2 regions of the Sphingobacterium sp. WOUb80 genome follow, and region 2 is predicted to be linked to the other one. Evidence: riboswitches for the same ligand, from Rfam matches in the RefSeq annotation. Region 2 holds a riboswitch; the other holds the start of a gene.

Region 1 (3,426 bases), 400 kb from region 2:
CAGTGCACGCGAATCCCCATAAAACTGATAAATCTGCCAGGGGATGATAGCAATCGTGCTTGTCCAATCCAATCCATTTGCGGTACCATAACCCCAACCACCCGTTGGAATAATATCAGGCAGGACACCATTTTCCTGTTGTTCATCGCGATGATCGGCCATCCATTTTTCGTAAACTGTGATTCCATCAAAATTGTATAAGGCCGTCTCAATTGCAAGATGCCCATCCCCCGTCCAACCATTCTTTTCCCGTTGTGGGCAGTCTGTTGGGTAGCCCATCAAATTGGACAAATAAGCATGATTGGTTGCATCCCATAACCGATTTACCAAATCAGAAGAAGTTTTAAGTTCTCCTAATGGCCGCACATCACTATGCATAAAATAGGCCGTTACAGTTGATTTATCCAGCGCAATGGGTACGTTGCTGCTAATTTCGACATAACGGAATCCCTTATAGCCGAACTTTGCCATAAATTCATCATCTCGTCCGCTCAGCGTTAGGATATCCGTCTGAAAAGGTTCAGCCTCTTTATCACCCCGGTAATAGACATCAATGTTAGACTGATCCAAACGCCCATCTGCATGCAATCGTTCACCATGTTTAATCCGCAGCACTGTTCCGGCTGATCCTTTGACTTTTATTTTTGTGATGCCGGCCATATTCTGCCCCATATCGAAGACATAAGTTTGCGAGTCAATCTTCTTTATTGACTTTGGCAGGTATGACTTCAGCAGTCGGATCGGTACGGTTTGCTGGGCAACTAAGTTGGCAGATGGTGCATTTCTATATTGAACTGCACCCCATGCCGAGTCATCAAATTTTGGTTTATCCCAGTTGGGTATTTCTAGTCTTGCATCGTAATGCTCCCCTGTATAGATGTTATTGTAAACAGTTGGCCCATAAGCGGTTTTCCACTGCTCATCAGAAACAATCGTCTCTTGTGAACCATCTGCATAAACGATATGCAGATCCAGACAGAATGCGGGACGGTCTCGCCATGGCGCTTTATCAAAGTTCCAAACAGCCATTGGCTGATGATTGTACCAACCGTTACCTAGAATAACTCCAATTGCATTCTCTCCTTTTTGAAGCTGCGCGGTCACATCTTCCACGAGATAAAGTGTCCGGCGGTCAAATCGGGTATACATCGGATCCAACCGATGATCGCCCACGCGTTGACCATTGATGGATAGTTCATATAATCCGGCGACAGCAATATAGGCACGGGCCGACTTAATTTTTTTCTTTGTTGTGAATACTTTTCTAAAATACGGGGTTTTCCGCTCATGGATGTCCTTACCATCGCTGATCCATCTTCCTTCCCAATTGTCTTTGCCCATCATCCCCGTTTCAAAAGACGCTATGGCTGAACTTGTTGACAGACCTTCTTTGTCCCATACCTTCACCTTCCAAAAGTATTTGGTCCGGGCTGTTAACTTTGCGCCATTGTATGGAACCAGCATGGCTGAACTGAGCTGTTTCCCACTGTCCCAAACACCCTTCGCCTCTTTAATCAATGCCAGCGAATCCTGCCCAACGAACAGCTGATAGGCGCTTTGCCGAGCGCCATTCCGCGGGTCATCAAGTCGCCAGCTAAATCTTGGATTGACGGCATCGATACCCAATGGATTAACGAGATGTTCGCAGGTTAGCTGAACAGCGCTGCAGTTATTTTTAGGTTGTGCTTGGGCATTGCCAGCCATCATGTACAACATCGTTGTCAATAAAATTCTACGCATCAAAAGGAGGTGTTCTTGGTGGTTGTTAAATTGTTTTAGCTTGTTCAAAATACTAATATATCAAATATTTCCTACATATTATCCTGTACTTTCACAAAAATAACCCTATCTTAGTCCCAACTTTAGGGGTGTCTGCTCGTGCAGGCTGAGATTTTACCCTTAGAACCTGATCCGGATCATACTGGCGTAGGGAAAAGTGAGCTGTCTACAAGGTGCATTACTGTGTCTTCGTGTAGCCATTCCTAAAGTTTTACCAAAAAAAATAAGGAATGGAACTTACAATAAACCATCAGATTCGATTTTTTGACCCGGCACCGCCTTCACTTGAAGCCTTGGTCCTTTTGGAATTATCTGCTATGACGCAAGGCGTGGCCGTAGCGATCAATAACCAAGTTATTCCAAAGGACGACTGGCCAGCTACAAAACTTAAAGCCCATGATCAAATTATCTTGATTACCGCATCTCAAGGCGGATAGTTATTTCAAAAAAATCAACCGAAAATTTACATCAACACCGTAAAAAATGGCAGCTGAAACAATCACACAATCACCTTTCCCAAATTCAAAGAAAATTTTTGTACCCGGAAAAATATTTCCAATTCAAGTCGCTATGCGTCAGATTTCTTTGAGTCCCACCAAATTAAGTAATGGACAAGTAGAAATTAATCCTCCGGTTACTATTTATGACACCTCTGGTCCATATACAGATGAATCCATGCTTGTCGATATCCGAAAAGGTCTCCCTCGCCTCCGCGAGCAATGGATATTGGACCGTCAGGATGTAACGCAGTTAGCTACCATTACTTCTGAATATGGCCAACGGCGGCTCTCCGACCCAAGTTTAGATGAGCTTCGATTTGCCTATAGTCATAAACCGAAAGTGGCCCAAGCTGATTGCAATGTCACACAGTTACATTATGCAAAGAAAGGTATCATCACACCGGAAATGGAATACGTTGCCATCCGCGAAAACCAACGCATCGAGCAGTTAACGGCCAGTACCCCAGGAATGGATCATCAGCATACCGGGCAAAATTTTGGTGCGAGAACACATAAAAAAGCCATCACTGCTGAATTTGTCCGCGAAGAAATTGCTGCAGGACGAGCTATTATCCCTAATAATATCAATCACCCTGAAAGTGAACCCATGATTATCGGACGTAATTTTTTGGTAAAAATTAATGCAAATATTGGGAATAGCGCGGTCAGTTCGAGTATCGATGAGGAGGTTGAGAAAGCGGTCTGGGCTTGTCGCTGGGGTGCCGATACCATTATGGACCTCTCCACGGGCAAAAATATTCATGAAACCCGCGAGTGGATTATTCGCAACTCTCCAGTTCCAATCGGTACTGTCCCGATCTATCAAGCCCTAGAAAAAGTGAAAGGTGTAGCAGAAGATCTCACTTGGGACATATTCAGAGATACCTTGATCGAACAGGCCGAGCAGGGAGTTTCTTATTTTACAATACATGCCGGCGTGTTGCTCCGTTATATCCACCTCACGGCAAGCAGGGTGACCGGCATCGTTTCCAGAGGCGGTTCAATTATGGCTAAATGGTGTCTTTTTCACCATAAAGAGAACTTTCTCTATACACATTTTGAGGAGATCTGCGAGATTATGAAACAATATGATGTTGCTTTTTCTCTCGGTGATGGTCTTCGTCCGGGTGCTATCGCAGATGCGAAT
Region 2 (3,426 bases):
CTTACAGCAAAAATCAATTGTAAAAGATTTGGGCAACTGTGCCTATGAAAGTTTGATTTATAACAAGGATGGCCAACTCACGACAAAATACCGACAGGCGAGAAGAACGATGTAAGCACTCACTGAAAAACCGCTATTGTCGGATGAAATCAAGATCCCGGTTTTTACAAAAAAAGATTCGATGAAATCCTGTAAAAAGTAGAAAAAAAAATATTTCAGCATTAATTTTGATAGGGATAATAAAACGCCGAATTGAGAAAACGAAAATTGATCAGTCAACATCACCCAATACTCTATTTTTTAGCGGTATGGGCCAGAAGAATACATAGGAAAGCCCTATGGTTATGTGATAACAAAAAATATACAGCAGCTAAATCAGCTGAAAAGCTTCCCTTCCGTATCAAAAAACACCAGTCTGTATTATTGAAGAAACTGGGCGAAAATAATATGCAATTGCAGATCAATAAAGTTACCAATCTGAAAATTGCTGCAGCGGAGATTAACGGCATTCTCATCAGACCGACGGAAACCTTTTCTTTCTGTAAACTCGTTGGACTGCCAACTGCAAAAAAAGGCTACTTGCCGGGCATGGAATTATCCTTCGGTGAAGCGAGAGCGGGTATTGGCGGCGGAATCTGTCAAATATCCAACCTCATTCATTGGCTTGTAATCCATAGTCCGCTTACCGTCAATGAACGTTATCATCATTCTTTTGACCCTTTTCCAGACGATGGCCGTGTATTACCATTCGGCAGTGGTGCTACGGTGTTTTATAACTATCGTGATTATCAGTTCACCAACCATACACCATACACTTTCCAAATAAATCTATGGTTTACGGAGAAATGCTTAGAGGGCGAATTGCGAATAGACCAAGAACTGGATTTTGCATACCATGTCTTTGAAAAAGAACATCAATTTCTGAAAATAGACAATCAATTCTTTCGGAAAAACGAGATCTGGCGCGAGAAGTTTTTTAAATTTCAGGGTGGGAAGACTATAGAAAAAGAACTTTTGACCAAAAATTTTGCGCGTGTCACCTACACTCCCGAAAAATATATCGAAATGCGTACTGAACAAAAATCAGGATCTTAATACAGCAATGTATTCATCTAGCCTGGTCAGCTAACAGCTCTGCGTTTTTTTATATAAAAAGTCCACTTTTTTGTTTAAGTTTGATATGGCTTTGGGGGTATTCTGTATAGAATTGAGATAGTCCCTTTGAACCTGATTCGGTTTATACCGACGTAGGGAAAAGCAAACATCAACTGTACAGCAAACCTCTATACTGCACAGGCTATCTCTCTTCTTCCCGTCAAAGCCGCACGGAAACATCTTACGACAAGCAAAAAGAATGGAAGATTCAATTATCAAACTATTAGAGCAGCTGAGGCTTGAAAAACCTCTTATCCACAACATCACCAACCTGGTCGTGATGAACAATACGGCCAATGCACTTTTAGCTGTAGGCGCCTCCCCTGTGATGGTACACAGCCCGTTGGAAGTGCGCGAAGTTGTCGATATTGCGCAAGCGCTGGTCATTAATATCGGCACCTTGAGTGAAGATACAGCCGAAGCTATGCTGGTTGCTACCGAACATGCCAATACCATCGGACGGCCATGGGTACTTGATCCTGTTGGTGCTGGGATATCAGCATTCCGCAATGATTTATTATCCAATCTACTGGATCTCAAACCAACCGTTATTCGTGGAAATGCATCAGAAATCATGACGCTGTACAATTTCAACCAACCGAACACAAAAGGCGTCGACAGTACGACAGATAGCAAAGATGCACTCCGGTTTGGCAAATTATTGCAGGAACAGACCGGCTCCATTATCTGCATTTCTGGAGCAATCGATTATATCCTCTCCGAACAACACCGTGTTGAGGTCTATAATGGTCATCCTTTAATGACGCAAGTCACCGGACTAGGCTGCAGCGCTACTGCACTCATTGGTGCATTTCTAGGTGTTACAGACCAATATTTTGAAGCAGCCGTTGCCGGTGTGTCCATTTTGAGCTTGGCGGGAGAACTCGCTGCCCAAACAGCAGCTGGCCCGGGCACCCTGCAATTGAATCTCTATGATGAACTCTATCAGCTCAATGCAGAACGTCTAAAATCAAAGCTCAAAATCAAACGTTATGCGTATTAATCCACTTTTCCCCTACCCCCTGTATTTGGTAATTTCCGAGCGAGACTGTTATCCTCAAAATTGGCTCCATGTTGCCGAAGAAGCCATCATAGGTGGAGTCGATCTTATACAATTGCGCGAAAAAGTTGACGATCCAGCTACATTTTTGGATAAAGCCATCCGTTTAAAAAAACTAACCGATCATTATGGTATTCCGCTCGTGATCAATGATTCCGTGGAAATCGCAGCCCAAATCGAAGCATGGGGAGTACATGTGGGGCAAAATGATTTCCAGCCACTCGCTATTCGAGAAAAATATGGCGATAAATTGACCATAGGCTGGTCTATAGAAGATATGCAGCAACTGGAAAGTCAACAAATGTACGCCGTCGACCACCTTGGTGTAAGTCCCATTTTTTCAACGAGAACCAAAGTGGATACAATTACTGAATGGGGAATTGTGGGTTTAAAACAACTTCGGAATAGGACGGAAAAACCATTGATCGCGATCGGAAGAATGAATTTTCAAACTGCGGCAGAGACTTGGAACGCAGGTGCAGACTCCATTGCAGTCGTTTCGGCCATATGCCAAAGTCAAGATCCCAGAGCTGCCAGTGCACAACTAAAAGAACTATTAAAATGACAAAAGATAAAAAATACAGTGTCCCGACTGTACTCAGCATTGCAGGGTTCGATGGTAGTGGTGGAGCAGGCATACAAGCAGATACCAAAACCATATCTGCATTAGGTTGTTATGCCATGAATGTTTTAACCGCCTTACCTGTTCAGAACACACAAGGTGTAAGACGTATTTATGAGATCCCTATGGCAGCTGTCCAAGACCAACTAGATGCCATTTTTGACGATATCTATCCCAATGCAATCAAAATCGGGATGGTACACAATATTGAACTTGTGGAGCTTATTAGCACCTATTTAAAAGAATATAAAGGGCCTATCGTATTTGATCCAGTCATGGTCTCGACTAGCGGACACAAATTGATTCACGATGATACCGTTCAGGCCTGCATCGAACTTCTTTTTCCTTTGGCAACCCTAATTACGCCAAATTTAGATGAGGTAAGTGTCTTAGTAGACGAAGTTATCGACGACGTCCAAAAAATGGAAAAAGCGGGAAATCACTTATTGGCCAAGGGTTGTCAATCCGTACTGATTAAAGGCGGACATCTCCAAAGTCAAGAGTTAACATCCCTGTTGTTCCAGCATAAGAATCCACCAATTGAATTCAAATCACAAAAAATTAACAGCAAAAACACACATGGTTCAGG

Evidence for each region. A riboswitch is a leader RNA that binds a small molecule or an ion and turns the genes downstream of it on or off. The one in region 2 is predicted to bind thiamine pyrophosphate.
Region 1: another riboswitch for thiamine pyrophosphate. It lies ahead of thiS (sulfur carrier protein ThiS); the one in region 2 lies ahead of thiM (hydroxyethylthiazole kinase).

The regions. Positions count from the first base shown of each region.
Region 1 is NZ_CP165617.1:2,421,712-2,425,137, forward strand. It holds gene AB1Z56_RS10195 (family 78 glycoside hydrolase catalytic domain) at 1-1,740, opposite strand, end outside; TPP riboswitch at 1,855-1,950, shown strand; gene thiS (sulfur carrier protein ThiS) at 2,010-2,216, shown strand; gene thiC (phosphomethylpyrimidine synthase ThiC) at 2,263-3,426, shown strand, end outside.
Region 2 is NZ_CP165617.1:2,825,913-2,829,338, forward strand. It holds gene AB1Z56_RS12020 (hypothetical protein) at 1-115, shown strand, start outside; gene AB1Z56_RS12025 (VanW family protein) at 253-1,095, shown strand; TPP riboswitch at 1,179-1,271, shown strand; gene thiM (hydroxyethylthiazole kinase) at 1,355-2,158, shown strand; gene thiE (thiamine phosphate synthase) at 2,148-2,780, shown strand; gene thiD (bifunctional hydroxymethylpyrimidine kinase/phosphomethylpyrimidine kinase) at 2,777-3,426, shown strand, end outside.